Regions from separate parts of the Corynebacterium sp. LaCa_23 genome, predicted to be linked through region 1. Evidence: predicted binding sites of a transcription regulator. Region 1 holds the regulator's gene; the other holds the start of a gene.

Region 1 (7,924 bases):
GCCGCCAGGAACCCGATCTGCTGAATTTCGATCCAGCCACGCTTGTCGATGACTCCCACGACGTCACCGAAGTCTCCTTCCCCGATCACTGGCGCAAAGGCTCCATCGATTACGAGCTGACTTATAAATTCGAACCCGGCGATCCCCTTGATGGCGTCACCGTCATGGTGCCCGTTCCCATGCTTGCCGGCCTCGATATCGAAGGCTTCGATTGGCTCGTTCCCGGCCTGCGATTCGAGCTCGTCAACGAGCTTATTCGTTCCCTTCCCAAGGCCCTGCGGCGCACCGTCGTGCCCGCCCCGGAATTTGCCGAGCGCGCCATGGAACGCCTCATCCCCTTCGAAGGCCCCCTTACCCAGCAGCTTGCCGATGTCCTGCGCGAGCTCGGCGGGCACGGCATCAACGCCTCCGACTTCCAACCGGACAAGCTGCCGGACCATTTGCGGATGAACTACGCGGCCATCGACAAGAGTGGCACCATCATCGATTCCGATAGGGACCTTGCCGCCCTGCGCGAGCGCCAGGCCGGCCACATTAAATCGTCCGTCTCACGGGTAAGCCGCACCGCAGAATCCACCGCGGTCAGCGAGTGGACCGACGATACCCTCGGCACCGTTGACGAGACCATCACCACCACCGTCGATGGCCACGAGGTCACCGCTTACCCAGCGTTGGTGGCCACCAAGGAAGGCGTTGAGCTTAAGGTTCATCCCACCAAGGCAGCTGCCGATGCCGCCATGGTCACTACCACCCTCACGCTTTTGATGCGCGAAATTTCCGTCTCGACCGCGCAAATGGTCAAGGGGCTTCCCTTGCAGCAGCGCGTCGCCGTGGATTCTTATCAGCATGGCGGCGCCGACGGCCTGGTCAATGACGCCCGCGTCGCGGCGATCCGCGACCTCATGCTCGAGGTCGGCGGCCCCGTGCGCTCCCCCGAGGCGTTTACCGAGCTCAAGGATACCGTGAAACCACAGGTTCCCGGCCGCGTGCGGCAATCAATAGTCTCGATCGCGCCTGGCTTGGCTGAGTACTCCAACCTCCGCGCCGAACTTTCCCAGTGGGATGGTCCCGCCATCGAAGATATGGAAAAGCAACTTAATTTCCTTCTTCCACCGAATGCCATCACCGTGCACGGAGCCACGCACCTGCGCCACCTTCCCCGCTATATTCAGGCAATGCGCATCCGTCTGGAGGACAAGTCGCTCGATCCGGATCGCGATGCCGACCGCCAGGCCGAGGTCGATAACGCCAAGGCCTACCTGGCAAACCGCCTCCGAAACCTCCCCGCGGGCCGCGAAAAGACACGCGAGGTCAAGGACATCCACTGGATGATCGAGGAATTGCGGGTCTCGCTATTTGCCCAGCGCCTCGGCACGGCGCACGCGGTGTCCCTGCGGAGGATCCAAAAGGCAGTGGATAAATTGCGCTAGTCACCCCAACCTCACGTTCCCGCCGCCCGGCCGGCCATACCTAAGCTAAAAATCTGCTTACTCGGCCGCCGGCGGCGTAAACATTGGGCAGGCCCTAACGAAACGATGCACCCAAAAGGCCAGTTAAGACTGCTTCGATCCTGCGCAGGAACGGCTGTATAACTGCTGAGAAATCGTCCTACACTGCGCAGTTTAAAGGTCCCCGCGATCGCGCCGCCGCATCAAACGAATCTCCGATTCAAAGTCATCCGCGCTCTCGAATGATTTATACACCGAGGCAAAGCGCAGATATGCAACCTCGTCTAGGTCACGCAGCGGCTCAAGGATCGCTAGCCCGATTTCGTTGGCGTTTACCTGCGAGGACCCGTGCCCCCGCACCGTTTCCTCAACCTCTTGGGCCAACTTTTTTAAGGCATCATCGCTAACGTCGCGACCCTGGCATGCGCGCCTAACCCCCCGAATGAGTTTATCCCGGCTAAATGGCTCAGCGAGGCCATTTCTCTTAACAACCAGCAGTACGGCCTTTTCCACAGTGGTGAAGCGTCCCTTACAGGAAGCACACTCCCGCCGGCGCCGTATCGATGCGCCGGCATCAACCACGCGCGAGTCAATAACGCGGGATTGTTCGTTATGGCAAAACGGGCAGTACACACTAGTCCTTTCGCTAATTTAGCTTCTCGGTTTAGTTTACCTCCCACGGCCAAGCCAAAAACCTGACACCATTGCGCCAGACTCCTCCTACTCGAGTGCCTGTCTCCGTGAAGCAAGCGGGCCTTATCTGCGGCCGGGAAGACAAGCTGCTGCCTAAAAGGCTCTAAGCCTTAAACCCCCGAAGTGCCTGCTTTTGTACACGCAGCACTACTGTCCGATCGCTGCTTCTACTTGCTGTACCGAAGCGCCAGGATCAGTCGGCGTTTCAGCGCTCGTACCCATCAGCCCGCCGGCAACCGTGCCGAAAAATACGGCAGCACCAAATACTGCACCGAGGAGGTAATTCTTGCGCGAACTATGCGCATCGTCTTCTTCCATCGGCCTGTTCGCGAAATCAGGTAAGGAACGTTCATCAGTCCACGTATTCGAATAACCTTCACGGTTCGTTCGATATACGGAATTTAAAGTCCTGATTTCCCCCTTTTCGGAAGGAGAATGCTGCACGCCCCAGCTTTGATCATCAATATCCCAAATAGCGGCTGAAGGGACGATCTGTGGACGTGCCGCGCGCTGTTTGACCATGTTATTGCGAGAGTGAAGTAGTTGAGACATTGCTTTCCTTTCGACGACCGCCGTAAGTCTAAAGCGGCCCCTTGACACAACAAGAGCTCAATGTCGCTCCTGTGTTCGAGATTGGTTCTATGTTCGATTTATAGCACCACTTCAAAAACCTGTCCAGTTTTTCGCGTAAATCTCGAACGCTTGTACTTTTCGTGCTACAAATGAGTTATGGCACGCAGGTGTCACCCAGTCCCTTTTCAAGCTATGAACGCAGAACCTCAGACCCCTTAGCTAGGAGCCGCACATGGGCCGCAAGAAAGCAAGCACCGCAAAGAACGATTACGCCTCCCTTTCCGAAAGGCAACGCCGCATCCTTAACGTCATCAGCGATGCAGTGATGCTCCGCGGTTACCCGCCCAGCATCCGCGAAATTGGTGACGCCGCCGGCCTGCAATCCACCTCGTCCGTGGCCTATCAGCTCAAGCAACTGGAGGAAAAGGGCTTCTTGCGCCGCGATCCCAATAAACCCCGCGCGGTCGACGTACGCCACCTCAACACTGACGACGCCGAAAAGAAGCCGGGCCGCAAGGCTAAGGACGTCCCCGATACCTCTGCCCGCGGCCCTGAAGAGTCTGCCGCCGTAGCTTATATTCCCGTCGTTGGCCGCATCGCCGCCGGTGCACCAATCACTGCAGAGGAAAATATCGACACGTATTTCCCCATGCCAGACGAGGTCGTCGGCGGAGGAGAGCTTTATATGCTGCAGGTCGTGGGCGATTCCATGCAGGATGCCGGCATCCTCAACGGCGACTGGGTCATCATCCGGTCGCAATCGGTGGCTGAGGAAGGCGAGTTTGTCGCCGCGCTTCTCGATGGCTCCGAGGCCACCGTCAAGGAATTCCACCGCGATTCCTCTGGCGTATGGCTCCTTCCGCACAACGATGCCTATCCGCCCATCAACGGCGATGATGCGGAAATTATGGGCAAGGTAGTATCCGTCTTCCGCAAACTCTAGGCCCCGGCCAGCTACTTTAACCAAGCCGCACGCGGGTGTTCGCCTGCGGTTGTTGTCGCCGCCGACACTCTGCGCCCGCTTTCTTGAAACCCGCTCTTTGCACTTCGTACGCTGCCCTGTTCCCCGCATAGGGAGCAGGGCCATACGAGTTTTAACGCATTCCACGCCTTTCTGCCTCGCAATCGCGCCCCAAAAAGCCAACTTAAGCGCGCGGGGTTTATTGAGAAAGCACCCCCGAAATAACGGATCCGTAAGTTAAGCGCTACTAGGGTTGGCTTTCAACTAGGGCAAATAAAGCTGACTGACCTGCGGCTTTTATCCCAAACCAGACAACAGCGCACACCTTAATTTTTGTTTTCGTCCGATTACCGCCGAATTTTGACACAATGGAGGGAGAAATCCCACATCAGTTAGCTTTCACCGAGCGCCTGCATTCGCAGATGGAGTAACCGCCCGGCCGAAGGCGAGGAGCAAGGAGGGTCCGTGTACGCAGAGGAGCGACGCCGCCAGATCGCGTCCCAAACTGCAGTTGAGGGTCGCGTTAACGTAACCGATTTATCAGAGCGTTTCGAGGTGACTGCTGAAACCATTCGGCGCGACCTAGCCGTACTGGATCGTGAGGGCGTTGTCCACCGCGTGCACGGCGGCGCCGTGGCTTCGCAGGCGTTCCAGACCGCGGAGCTCACCCTCGATACCCGCCAACGTTCCGCGTCTGGGGCCAAGGCCGCCATCGCGCACGCCGCGCTCGATTTCCTTCCCCCTGGCGGCGGCAGCATATTCCTTGACGCCGGCACCACAATTAATACCTTTGCCGAGCTTATCAGCCAGCAATACCCGCAGGCGCAGTTCAATATCGTCTCCAATAGCCTGCCCATCGCACTGTCGCTAGCCAATAGCGGCGTTCCCGATGTCCAGCTCCTCGGTGGGACCGTACGTGCTATCACCCAGGCCGTCGTCGGCGATACAGCCTTGCGCACCATGGCGCTCATGCGTGCCGATGTCGCCTTCATCGGCACCAATGCCCTAACCCTCGACCACGGCTTGTCGACGGCCGATTCCCAAGAAGCAGCCATCAAATCTGCCTTCGTCACGAATGCCCACAAGGTCGTGGTCATGTGTGATTCCAGCAAATTGGGCAACGACTACTTGGTGAGCTTCGCCTCCATTGCAGATATCGATGTCGTCATCACCGATTCCGGCGCGCCGGAATCCTTCGTCGATGCCCTGCGCGAGCGAGAGATCGATGTCGTGCTCGCCAGCGAATAGCTCCAGCATGCGCACGACTTCGCCCTCCCTACGTTGACATCTAGGCAGGGAGGGCGAAACCTTTTGCCGTTAGTTGAACTTTTCTACCTGCTCCATCGCTGCGGCGCGGGCGGCGGATGGGCCTTCGGAGTTGAGGGCGGCATCGGCAAGCTGTTGGCACTGGTCAAAGGTCAGCTCGGCCAATTGGGCACCAACGCCGGCGACTGCGGTCGATGCAGCAGACAAGGAGTTGACGCCTAGGCCGGTCAATACGCAGGCCAATAGCGGATCGGCCGCGGCCTCGCCGCACACGCCAACCGGTACGTTGTATTCGTGCCCCGCAATGCAGGTGTGCTGGATAAGCCGCAGCACGGCCGGCTGCCAGGGGTCGGTGAGGTACGCAAGCTGCGGTGACAGGCGGTCAGCGGCCATCGTGTACTGGGTGAGGTCATTGGTGCCGATGGATACGAAGTCCAGATGCGGCATGATCTTATCTGCCATCAGCGCTGCTGCGGGCACCTCAATCATCGCGCCCGCGGTCAGGCCGCGCTCCCGGCACAGCTCCGCAAACCACTGGGCTTCCTTCGACGTCGCCACCATCGGTGCCATGACCCAGGTTTCGGCATCGTCGCCGCGGGACTCCGCGGCCTGGGCGATGGCGTCCAACTGGCGCGTCAACAGGGACTCATTATCGCGGGCAATGCGCAGGCCGCGCACACCCAATGCCGGGTTCTCCTCAGAGGACAGCGTGGCATAAGAAATCGGCTTATCGGAGCCAGCATCCAAGGTGCGCACCACGACCTTGGAATCGGGGTAGGCGTTGAAGACCTTTCTGTAAATCTTTGCCTGCTCGTCAACGGAAGGCTCCTCGCTCGCGGACAGAAACGACAGCTCCGTGCGGTAGAGGCCAATCCCCTCTGCCTGCGAGTCGGAGGCAATGCGGGCGGCGTTGCCGTCGGCCACGTTGGCCAAAAGCTGCACGCGGTGGCCGTCCTTGGTTTGCGCTGGTCCAGTCCATTCGGCAACGCGGGCGGCGCGCTCGCGGTATTCCGCGACCGCCTTGGTGGATTCTTCCTCGTCCGCACCCAGCGTCACGGTTCCAAGCGCACCGTCGACGAAGACCAGCGTGCCGCTTTCAATCTCCCGCAGCTTATTTCCCACGGCGACGATGCACGGAATATCGAGCTGGCGGGCGATGATCGCGGTGTGGCTGGTGGGCCCGCCCAGCTCGGTAACGAGCGCGCGAATATGCGCGGTATCCAGGGTGGCAGTATCGGCGGGCGCGAGGTCATCGGCAAAAAGCACCGCTTGGCCCTCCACCATGGGCAAACCAGGCTCCTGCTCGCCGCGCAGCTGGGCGATGACGCGGTCGCGCACGTCCTTCAGATCGGTGGTGCGCTCGGCCATGACGCCGCCGGCCGCCTCAAACATGGTGACGAACTTATCCGTGGCTCCCACCGTGGCGAACTCGGCATTCTTGCCCGAGCGAATATTCTTGCGCACGGCCTTGTGCCACCCGCGGTCCTTGACCATGCCAGCGGTCGCCGTCAGTACCTCCGATGCTTGACCCTCGGCGGCTGCGGCGCGGTTTTCCAAGCGGCTGGCGACGACATCGACTGCCTCGAGGAAGCGATCGTATTCGGCTTCGCTGCTGGCCTCTTGGTCAATACTTCCTTCAGTGGGCAGGTCCGGGCGGGGGCGCACCCATACGGCTTCTGCATAGGCAACTCCAGCGACAACGCCGGTTCCTTTAACAGTGGACTGAAGCGTATTTTCCATGGCGATACTTCCTTCGAAGATAGCGGCTTATTTATTTCCAGATCATCACAAATCCAACAGAAATGCAATGTATGCCACACGGTTTCTATTGACTTTCCAACACAATCGGGCAAGAATAAACATTTACGGCGGGCTTAAGCGCGAGTTTCAACCGGACCGACTGCGTGTGGCCCCCAATATACGCACTCTGCGAAAGGGATAAGTTCTCGATGATCCTCACGCTCACCCCAAACCCAAGCATTGACGCCACCCTGGCGCTCAATCAGCAACTAACCTCAGGCGATGTCCACCGCGCCGCCAGTGTTACCCAGGTTGCCGGTGGCAAAGGCGTCAACGTTGCCCACGCCGTGCACCTCGCCGGGAAAGAAACCCTCGCCCTCTTCCCCGCCCGCGCGGCCGATCCGTTCATCAACCTCATCCAGGAGGTCCACCTCCCCTACGCCCACATGGACATGGACGGTGGCGTCCGCGTCAATACCACCATCACCGAGCCAGATGGCACGACCACCAAGGTCAACGGCCCTGGCCCGCTGCTTTCCGATGCCACCCAAAACCACCTCATTTCCACCCTTACCCACCATGCCCAATCTGCCGATTGGGTAGCCCTTGCCGGATCGCTGCCCAAGGGCGTAGACGCTGGCTGGTATACCGACCTCATCAAGGAGATCCGCACTGCCGCCCCGCAGGCGCGCATCGCCGTGGATACCTCTGATGCGCCGATGAGGGCCATCGCCATGCAGCTCGCTACCGCCGCCCCGGATCTCATCAAACCCAACGGCTTCGAATTAGGGCAGCTAACCGGCCAGGATGGCCTCCCCCTCGAGCGCGCCGCTGCGGCCGGGGATTATAGCCCGGTCGTGGAGGCTGCAAGGGATGTCGTGGGTCGCGGCATCAAGGAAGTCCTTGTCACCCTCGGCGGCGCCGGTGCCGTGCTGGTAAACGCAGAAGGCGCATGGGCTGCCACCCCGCCTCCCGCCACGGTGAAATCCACGGTTGGCGCGGGTGATGCCGCATTGGCCGGATACCTCCTGGGGCGCACGCAGGGGCACGGACCAGCAGATTCCCTCGCACTCTCGGTGGCTTATGGCACCGCTGCGGCCGCAAAGCCCGGCACCCAATTCCCCCGCCCCGAAGAACTCGATACCGCCCATACCTCCATCTCTGCTCTATAGCTAAAGGAGCCTTCCATCATGGCATCCGATCTCATCACCACAGAACTTGTCGCGCTTGACGCCGACTTTGG
Region 2 (7,924 bases), 200 kb from region 1:
GACGGTGGCGACGACAACACAGGTCAAAATGATGCGCAGGCGCTGGCGCATGATCGCTTTTTGGGGCACAACAGAGCTAGCAGCGCGGCGCGGCCGCGGACGGTACCCACGGTTGCCACCATTATTCGGTGCAGTCACGGTGCTCAGTCACCTTCCCTTCGCCGCCACAGGTTCTTGCGTGTATCGATTGTGCCCTACAAGATGGGCAATGCCCGCGCTACCACGCGCGAGCACAGAGAATTTCACCACTTATTCTGTCCATTTAATCAGCCTGGCTGGTGTACGGCGCGCGGGCGGGAAGGTTGGGGCGATTATCGTCTGCGCTATCGCGATTATCGGCGTCATCGCCGCCGCGTTGCTCATCCCGGTTCTCGTCCGCATCGTTGCCGCGGGCATGTTGCTGCTGCCCGCGCGGCACGGCGTTCAGGGAATCAGACATTCCCTCCGTATCCTTCGGGTCGCTAGAGGCTTGGCCTGGGCGGATGGGTTCACCGTTGACATCGATAAGCTTTTCCGTATCCGGGGTGCCTTCGCGCTTGGCGATGATCTCGCCATCCCCGCCGACCTCCGTCACGCCGGGTTGCTTGGGCACGGCCATGCCCAATTCATCCGCGCGGCGGGCAATATCCGCCGAGGAGCTTAAGTTTTCTGCGTCTCGGTTGAGCGACTCAATCTGGTTTTCCAACTGCGATTCCTGCACCGTCAGCTGCTGAATTTTAAACGTCTGCGAGGTGGACAAACCAGATAGCCACATGGCCAGCGCTACCCCGCCGATGACCAAGGTAACGGCCAAGACTGCAACGCGGGTAAAAGCATTATTCTGCTTCGTCTGCTGTTGCACCCGCCGGCCGCGGAAGCTGACGACCTGCTTCGAACCAAGCCGCTTCGCCCCGCGGTGCGGAACCCGGGTACGGCTAGGAGCCGTCCGGCGCACCGTTTTCCCGGTAGCCCTAGTGGCTGTGCGCTCGCGCACAGCGGTAGGCGCTCCGGTGTCGATTCCGGTGGTGAAGTCTCGGCTGGCGCCCATGCTGCGAGTGGCCTCTCTGTCGCGGCTGTCCGTCAAGTGCTGGTTTCGGCGTGGGATGGTGCTCATTTCTTGCCTCCCGGTGGTAAAAATTCTGGCGTGCCTTCAAGACGTTCAAGGGCGCGCACGCGCACCGACGCGGCGCGGGAATTTTCTTCTACTTCCGCCTGAGATGCCTTTTCGGCCCCACGGGTGACCGTGGCGAATTCCGGTGCGGTGCCCGGCAGGTCCATCGGCAAGCCAGCAGGCGTGGTGGACGTAGATAACTCCTTGAATGCTGCCTTTACGAGGCGGTCTTCCAAGGACTGGTAGCTCATAAAGACCGCGCGCGCCCCAATAGATAGCGCACTGGTGATGACGGGAAGCACATTTTCAATGGCCTCCAACTCGCGGTTGACCTCTACCCGCAGCGCCTGGAACGTACGCTTTGCCGGGTGCCCACCCGTGCGGCGCGTTGCCGCCGGGATGGTCGAGTATAAAAGCTCAACCAAGCGGCCCGAGGTGCTAAATGGTTCCTTCTCGCGCTCCTTGAGCACGGCGGAGGCAATCTTGCCCGCAAAGCGCTCGTCACCATAAGTCTTGAGAATCCGCGCCAAGTCCCCGTGCGAATACGTATTGAGCACATCAGCGGCGGTAAGTCCGTGGCTCGGATCCATACGCATATCCAGCGGTGCATCCGTCTTATAGGCAAAGCCGCGCTCTGCCTGATCCAGCTGCATGGAAGAAACGCCCAAATCAAACAGGGCTCCCGCAATACCGTGGGCGCGGGCAGCATCAAAGATATCGCCCTCGCCCTGGGCAATGGCGGTACCCAGCTCATCGAAGCGTGCATTGACCGCGCAAAAACGCGGGCTGAAGGGCTCTAGCCTCGCCGAAGCATTCTGCAATGCCTGCTCATCGCGGTCCACACCGATAACGCGTGCCTGCGGAAAGGTCTGGAGGAAGTACGCGCTGTGGCCGCCGGCACCCAACGTGGCATCGACAAGCACAGCCTGCGAGCCCGCAGACTTTACCCCGGGGCGCAGGAGCTCTGCCATGCGCTCGCGCATGACCGGCACATGGCCGTGGTTATCCGCCACATCGTAATTAAGGTTAGTTGTAGCCATGTCTCCCCGCATCCCCCTTTCTTATTTCCGCTGTGCAGGACTTCCTATCGTGGAAAGCACGACGAGTGCATATAGGGCCCTGTCCGAGGCAGGTTTCTGATATCGGGGAAGTACACCAGAATCATCCGCCTCGGACAGAGTCCTTACACGCACTCGAAATGCGGGCGCTTACAGCAAGCCCGCAAGTACGTCATCGGCATCTGCTGCCGAATAAGCATCTTCAGTTTGCGATTGATACTCAGCCCACGCGGCTGCATCCCAAATTTCGAGGAAATCTACCGAGCCAACCACCACGCACTCTTTGGACAAACCCGCGTACTCACGGTGGCCTGCGGACAAGGTGATGCGACCATGCCCGTCGGGCCGCTGTTCGTCCGCACTTGCAGCCAAGTTACGAATGAAAGCGCGCGCTTCCGGATTGGTTCGAGAAACCGCCGCAGCCTTCCGTGCGCGTTCGGCGAACTCTTCGCGCGGGTACACGGCCAAAGAATGGTCCTGCCCCTTGGTAACCATCAGGCCACCGGCGAGCTCGTCGCGAAATTTTGCAGGAAGCGTTAAGCGCCCTTTGTCATCAAGTTTCGGAGTGTAGGTTCCGAGAAACATCCCGGCGTCCACCTTCCTCACTCGACAACTCCGGATTTCCTCACGTCAGAAGAGAGTTTTTCAACCCCATTCCTCCGCTGTGCCCCACTCTACCCCACTTTCCCCCACATGCCCCACTTAAATCGCCATATTCTCAGCAACACAAAAAGTATGCGCAGTTAAAAGGGTGTTTTTCCGGTGGGGAGAAATCCCGCGCCCCACCTTGACAACCCCGAAAATCCACCCCTTTAGACCCACTTACAACATCAAGATCGCCCCACCTCATACACCACATACAGCGCAATGCCTGCATATTGGACCTGCTACTGTCCTCTACCACCCACAATCCCCCACCGCGCCGCGGTTTTGGTCAGAAGGTGGGGCAAAGTGGGGAATTTTGGTAAGGCATAAAAAATCCCCAGCCACCCTTCCTAGTGACTGGGGAAATGGAAAGTTCGCGGCTAGCTTTCCTCAAAGCGCCGACGGAAGTTTTCTTCCAGCTTGCTGCCTACTCCACTATTACGAGACGAGGCTGCCTTCTTTGACCGCCCATTGGTGGACTTTTTCTTTCCGCCACCAGCAGGCCGATCGCCCCGGAGCATCCACACGCCGGAAGCGAACATGACTAAGAACCCGGCGATGGACAACGCAATAAACCACAAGCTTTGCTGCGCCAAGGCCACGCCGCCAACAAGCATGCACAGACCAACCACGATGAGCGCAATCCCACGCAGCGTAACTGCGCCGCCGGAACCGCCGATCGAGGTAGATTCAGACACAGAAGCGCCAAATTTAGGATCGTCCGCTAATAACGATTCCTCTATTTCACGGAGCGTGCGTTGCTCCTGCTCAGAAAGAGACACTTTTCCTCCAACTAGGGACTGGGCTTCGGCCGATATATCTTCTACCAATACTAACGTCCAGAGTAACCAGTATGTTCCCCAAAAGGTAGTTATTCCCCTCAACAGTGATTATGGCGCCGCTATGCTGCTGCTATGCCGCAAAGGATCCCAGAATCGTCTCGGCTTCACTCTCATCTAAAAATTGCGCCGCCTGCTGCATTAACCCGTAGACATATTCCTCATCCGGCGTTGCATCCAAGCCAGACGCCACCCGGGCACGGGTACGAGAGTAGGACTTAAAAGCCTCGGCCCACTGCTTTTCCTCGGCCCCCACCAAAGCCAAGCGGTCCCACGCGCTCGTTGGCAGACGCCGGCGGCGAGAGACCACCGATACAGCTACTCGCGCACCCGCCGTACGCAATGCGGACTGATAAGCCACCTCCAGCGCCTGGTCAAAGCGACCATCCGCCGCATATCCCCTCGCCCGATCCAGAAGCTCGCGAGCCTGGAAAAGAAAGTGGGCCCGCTTCGCGCCCTGCTTGCCAGCAAAGCGACCGGCAGAGCGGGACTGCGTTGCCGAAATAATCTGTGCCATTGTTTTTCTCCTGTACTGTGCTAATAACTAACCGTGTTCGATTGCCGCTCACTTTAAGTAGCCAACCGGACATCTACCCCCTATTCTAGTTCACCTGTTCGAATTACTCAAGAGTTTTACCAGTAACAAATGCCTATAAATCGAACACAGTTCGAAATCCCTTGGGGTTCGATGGAATAACCCCGCCCCCACCCTTGTCCGCCGGTGGACATGCGTATCTGGTGTGATAGATACCGTGAGTTTCGAAATCCGCCGCTTAACCCCGCAAGAGTTCTCTATGCTGGCTCCCCAACTCGTGGAGATCTACATCGAGGCCATGGGATATGACCCGGTCACGTTTTCGCGCAGCGTGGACAATTGGCGGGCGGATTCCATGCAGCCCGGGTTTACAGCGCTTATTGCTGCGCATGACAATGGCGTCGTGGGAGTGGCCTATGGATTTTTGGGCTCACCAGATACTTGGTGGGATTCCGAGCTACGCCGTGCCCTGCGCCGCAATGGCGGGCCAACCGAGTCCGAATGGAGCATGCTGCGCAGCTATTTTGAGGTGGCCGAAGTACACGTGTTGCCGTCTTTTCAAGGACACGGTTTAGGCAGGCAGCTACTAGAAGGGCTGCTATGGAATATCCCTGCCCGATTTGCCTTATTGTCAACGCCGGAAGCACCACAGGAAGCCAACGGGGCTTTTCGCCTCTACCGGTCTGTGGGCTTCTTTGATGTCGTGCGCCACCATCGCTACCCCGCGGATCCCCGACCCTTTGCCATTTTGGGAGTGGTCCTGCCGCTATAAACCTGTGTTATTTCTTCTCGGCCCAAGGCGGTATCGTGTGGAGGTGTGACTATGACGAATATTCCTGAGCTTGCGGATATCCCCGGCGCGGTGCGCGAAAAACTGGCCATCTTCTTGGACCAGCGCCGGGATCACGTGGCAGAAATCGGCGCCCCGGTCAGTACCGCTATGAGCTTTTTGGAATCATTCGTCCTCGATGGCGGGAAAAGGGTGCGCCCCATGTATGCGTGGGCGGGCTACCTCGCCGCCGGCCGTGGTTCGGAATCCCCAGAGGCGATGCTGCGCGCGGCATCCTCGCTGGAGTTCATCCAAGCCTGCGCGCTTATCCACGATGACATCATTGACGCGTCGAATACGAGGCGTGGGAAACCGACGGTGCATCGGGAAGCAGAGCGCCTTCACCGGGAGTCCGATTTCTTAGGGGATCCGGAATTCTTTGGCACGTCCGTGGCCATCTTGGTGGGCGATTTTGCGCTGGTTTATGCCGAGGATATGTTTCAGGATTCTGGGCTCAGCCCGGAGGCTTTGCAGCGTGCGCGCGAGCCCTGGCGGGGAATGCGCACCGAGGTTTTGGGCGGTCAGTTGCTCGATATTTCCCTCGAGGCGGCCGGTTCAGAGTCGGTGGCGCTGAGCAATTCCGTCAATCGCTATAAAACCGCCGCCTATACCATCGAGCGGCCCCTGCATTTGGGCGCTGCCATCGCGGGGGCGAGCGAGGAATTAATCTCGGCTTTCCGCGGTTATGGGCACGATATCGGCATTGCGTATCAGCTGCGCGATGACCAACTGGGGGTCTTTGGGGATCCCGCGATTACCGGCAAGCCTGCCGGCGACGATTTGCGGGAAGGCAAGCGCACGGAGCTTCTCGCCTTAGCACTCCAGCGCGCCGATGAACGCGACCCCAGCGCCGCCGCTACCCTGCGGAAATTCATCGGCCGTACCTCCGATACGCAGGACCTGCTGCGCCTGTCCCAAATCATTGCGGATTCCGGCGCCCCGGATGAGATTGAGCGCCGCATTACCGCGTTGACGGAATCCGGGTTGGCTCATCTGCGTGCGGCGAACGTGGATCCGCAGATCACCGAAACGCTAGAACACCTAGCCATTCAGGCGACGACGCGCCAAAAGTAGGTATCACCGTGGCCAATACCTACTCCTTGCCAGTCCCCCGCGCGCTCCCGCTGGGCCTCGTGGCCTCGTGCGTGCTCCTTTTCTCGTCTTTTTCTGGCGGCTCAACCCGCAACCGCGGCGGCGTGCTCGAAGCGCTCAATATCGGATTCTTATCGTATGGTCACGGGCGCAACCTCGGGTTGGTGTTGTATTGGGTGGGCATTTTCCTCCTCGCCGCCGCCTGGGTGCTTGCCGGGCGCATGATTATTCGCAAGCAGCTTAAACACCCGCGCCCGGAGGGAGGGGTACGCGAGTTACAACGCATCCTTATCGCATGGGTCACCCCACTGCTCTTCGCCGGCCCTATGGCTTCCAGGGACGTGTATTCCTACCTCATGCAGGGCGCCATGGTCCGCGATGGATTCGACCCCTATACCGAGGGCGCCGCCGTCAACCCCGGGCCCTTCCTGCTCGAGGTCTCACAAGACTGGCGCAATACCACCACCCCGTATGGACCGCTGCACCTGTGGATTGGCAAAATCGTCACCACCGTCGTGGGCGATAATGTCACCGTCGGCATCATCATCTATAAGCTGCTTTCGCTATCAGGCTTTGTCCTTATTGCGTGGACGGTCCCGCGGATCGCCCGAAAGCTCGGCGCGGATCCGGCGGTCGCGCTGTGGATCGGCGTTGCCAACCCAGTCATCATCTTGCACCTTATCGGTGGCATGCACAATGAATCCCTCATGGTCGGCCTGGTGTCGTTGGGGCTTTTGGCCGCGCTGCACCAGCGCTTCCACGCCGCGCTGCTGCTAGTCGGCACGGCGGTGGCGATGAAGGCTACCGCGATTTTTGCCGCCCCCTTCATCGTCTGGCTGATGCTGCACCGCTACGCGCCCAAGGGTTCTACCGCGGCGCGCACCGCGGTGGTTTTCGTCTGCTCAGGGCTCATCGCTGCCGTGGAAATCATCGCGTCCGTGGCGCTTATCACCTGGGCCTCCGGCACCTCATGGGGCTGGCTATCCCAGGTCAGCGGCAATTCTAAGGTGATTAACCCCTTGGCGGGCCCGACATTGGCCGCGGACATCATCGTCCCGGCGGTCCACATTTTTGACCCGGAGGCATCCTATAACGCCATCCTGGGCGTCCTGCGCACAATCGCGATGGTGTGCATGCTCATCGGGTTGGTCATCGTGTGGTGGCTAAGCCGGCACACGGCCCGCGATGCCATTATGGGCACCGCGGCGGCCTACCAGGTTGCCTTCGTCTTCAACTCGGTGACCCTGCCGTGGTACTACGCCTCCATCTTCACGCTCATGGGCACCTTCCGCCCGCCGTTGTGGCTGCTGAAGTTTACCTCCGGCGTAGCGCTATTTATCAGCTTGAGCTTTTCCGGCGACGGCAACCACCAGCTCTATAACTGGTTCTGGGTCATTGGCCTCATCGTTGTGTCCTGGTCCGCAACGCAATGGATGTTCGATGGCGTGAGCCCAAAAGGCCCTCAACTCCCCAAGCGCTGGGTTAAAAAGCAGACGCCTGCGCCCGCCGAATAACCTCGCGCGCCAGGTGCCCGTGCAGGGCGTCGATGGGCCGGCCAGGCAGGGAGTCATCTGCGGTAAATAGGTGGCGCAGGATCTCTTCGTCGTCATAGCCGCCATCGGTAAGCACGGTGATAACGCCCGTGACGTGCTTGGCAATGCTCCCCTTGTCATTGAAGAATGCCAGCGGCACGCGCTTGCCTTCGGGCGAGTCCCAGACAATGAATTTGCGGTCCTGGAGCAAGTCATAGGCGCGGGTGATGGGAAGGCCCAGCTTGTCTGCCACCTGCTGCATGCTGAGCAGTTCTTCGCCGGCCAATAAGGAATTCAGGGAGTT

Evidence for each region. Region 1 encodes LexA, which represses DNA repair genes until DNA is damaged. Its sites were predicted from a motif close to CGAACANNTGTTCG; they were not measured.
Region 2: the regulator LexA is predicted to act here: its motif matches at 4,237-4,250, upstream of ACP8IT_RS08255 (SAV_6107 family HEPN domain-containing protein).

The regions. Positions count from the first base shown of each region.
Region 1 covers NZ_CP190825.1:1,517,580-1,525,503, forward strand. The annotation lists gene hrpA (ATP-dependent RNA helicase HrpA) at 1-1,430, shown strand, start outside; gene nrdR (transcriptional regulator NrdR) at 1,623-2,081, opposite strand; gene ACP8IT_RS07315 (hypothetical protein) at 2,289-2,693, opposite strand; gene lexA (transcriptional repressor LexA) at 2,947-3,657, shown strand; gene ACP8IT_RS07325 (DeoR/GlpR family DNA-binding transcription regulator) at 4,141-4,923, shown strand; gene ptsP (phosphoenolpyruvate--protein phosphotransferase) at 4,993-6,681, opposite strand; gene ACP8IT_RS07335 (1-phosphofructokinase family hexose kinase) at 6,891-7,853, shown strand; gene ACP8IT_RS07340 (PTS fructose transporter subunit IIABC) at 7,872-7,924, shown strand, end outside.
Region 2 covers NZ_CP190825.1:1,718,805-1,726,728, forward strand. The annotation lists gene ACP8IT_RS08230 (peptidoglycan D,D-transpeptidase FtsI family protein) at 1-51, opposite strand, end outside; gene ftsL (cell division protein FtsL) at 263-1,093, opposite strand; gene rsmH (16S rRNA (cytosine(1402)-N(4))-methyltransferase RsmH) at 1,090-2,130, opposite strand; gene mraZ (division/cell wall cluster transcriptional repressor MraZ) at 2,299-2,733, opposite strand; gene ACP8IT_RS08250 (DUF3040 domain-containing protein) at 3,174-3,575, opposite strand; gene ACP8IT_RS08255 (SAV_6107 family HEPN domain-containing protein) at 3,706-4,149, opposite strand; gene ACP8IT_RS08260 (GNAT family N-acetyltransferase) at 4,385-4,939, shown strand; gene ACP8IT_RS08265 (polyprenyl synthetase family protein) at 4,991-6,070, shown strand; gene ACP8IT_RS08270 (alpha-(1->6)-mannopyranosyltransferase A) at 6,079-7,602, shown strand; gene ACP8IT_RS08275 (Rv2175c family DNA-binding protein) at 7,571-7,924, opposite strand, start outside.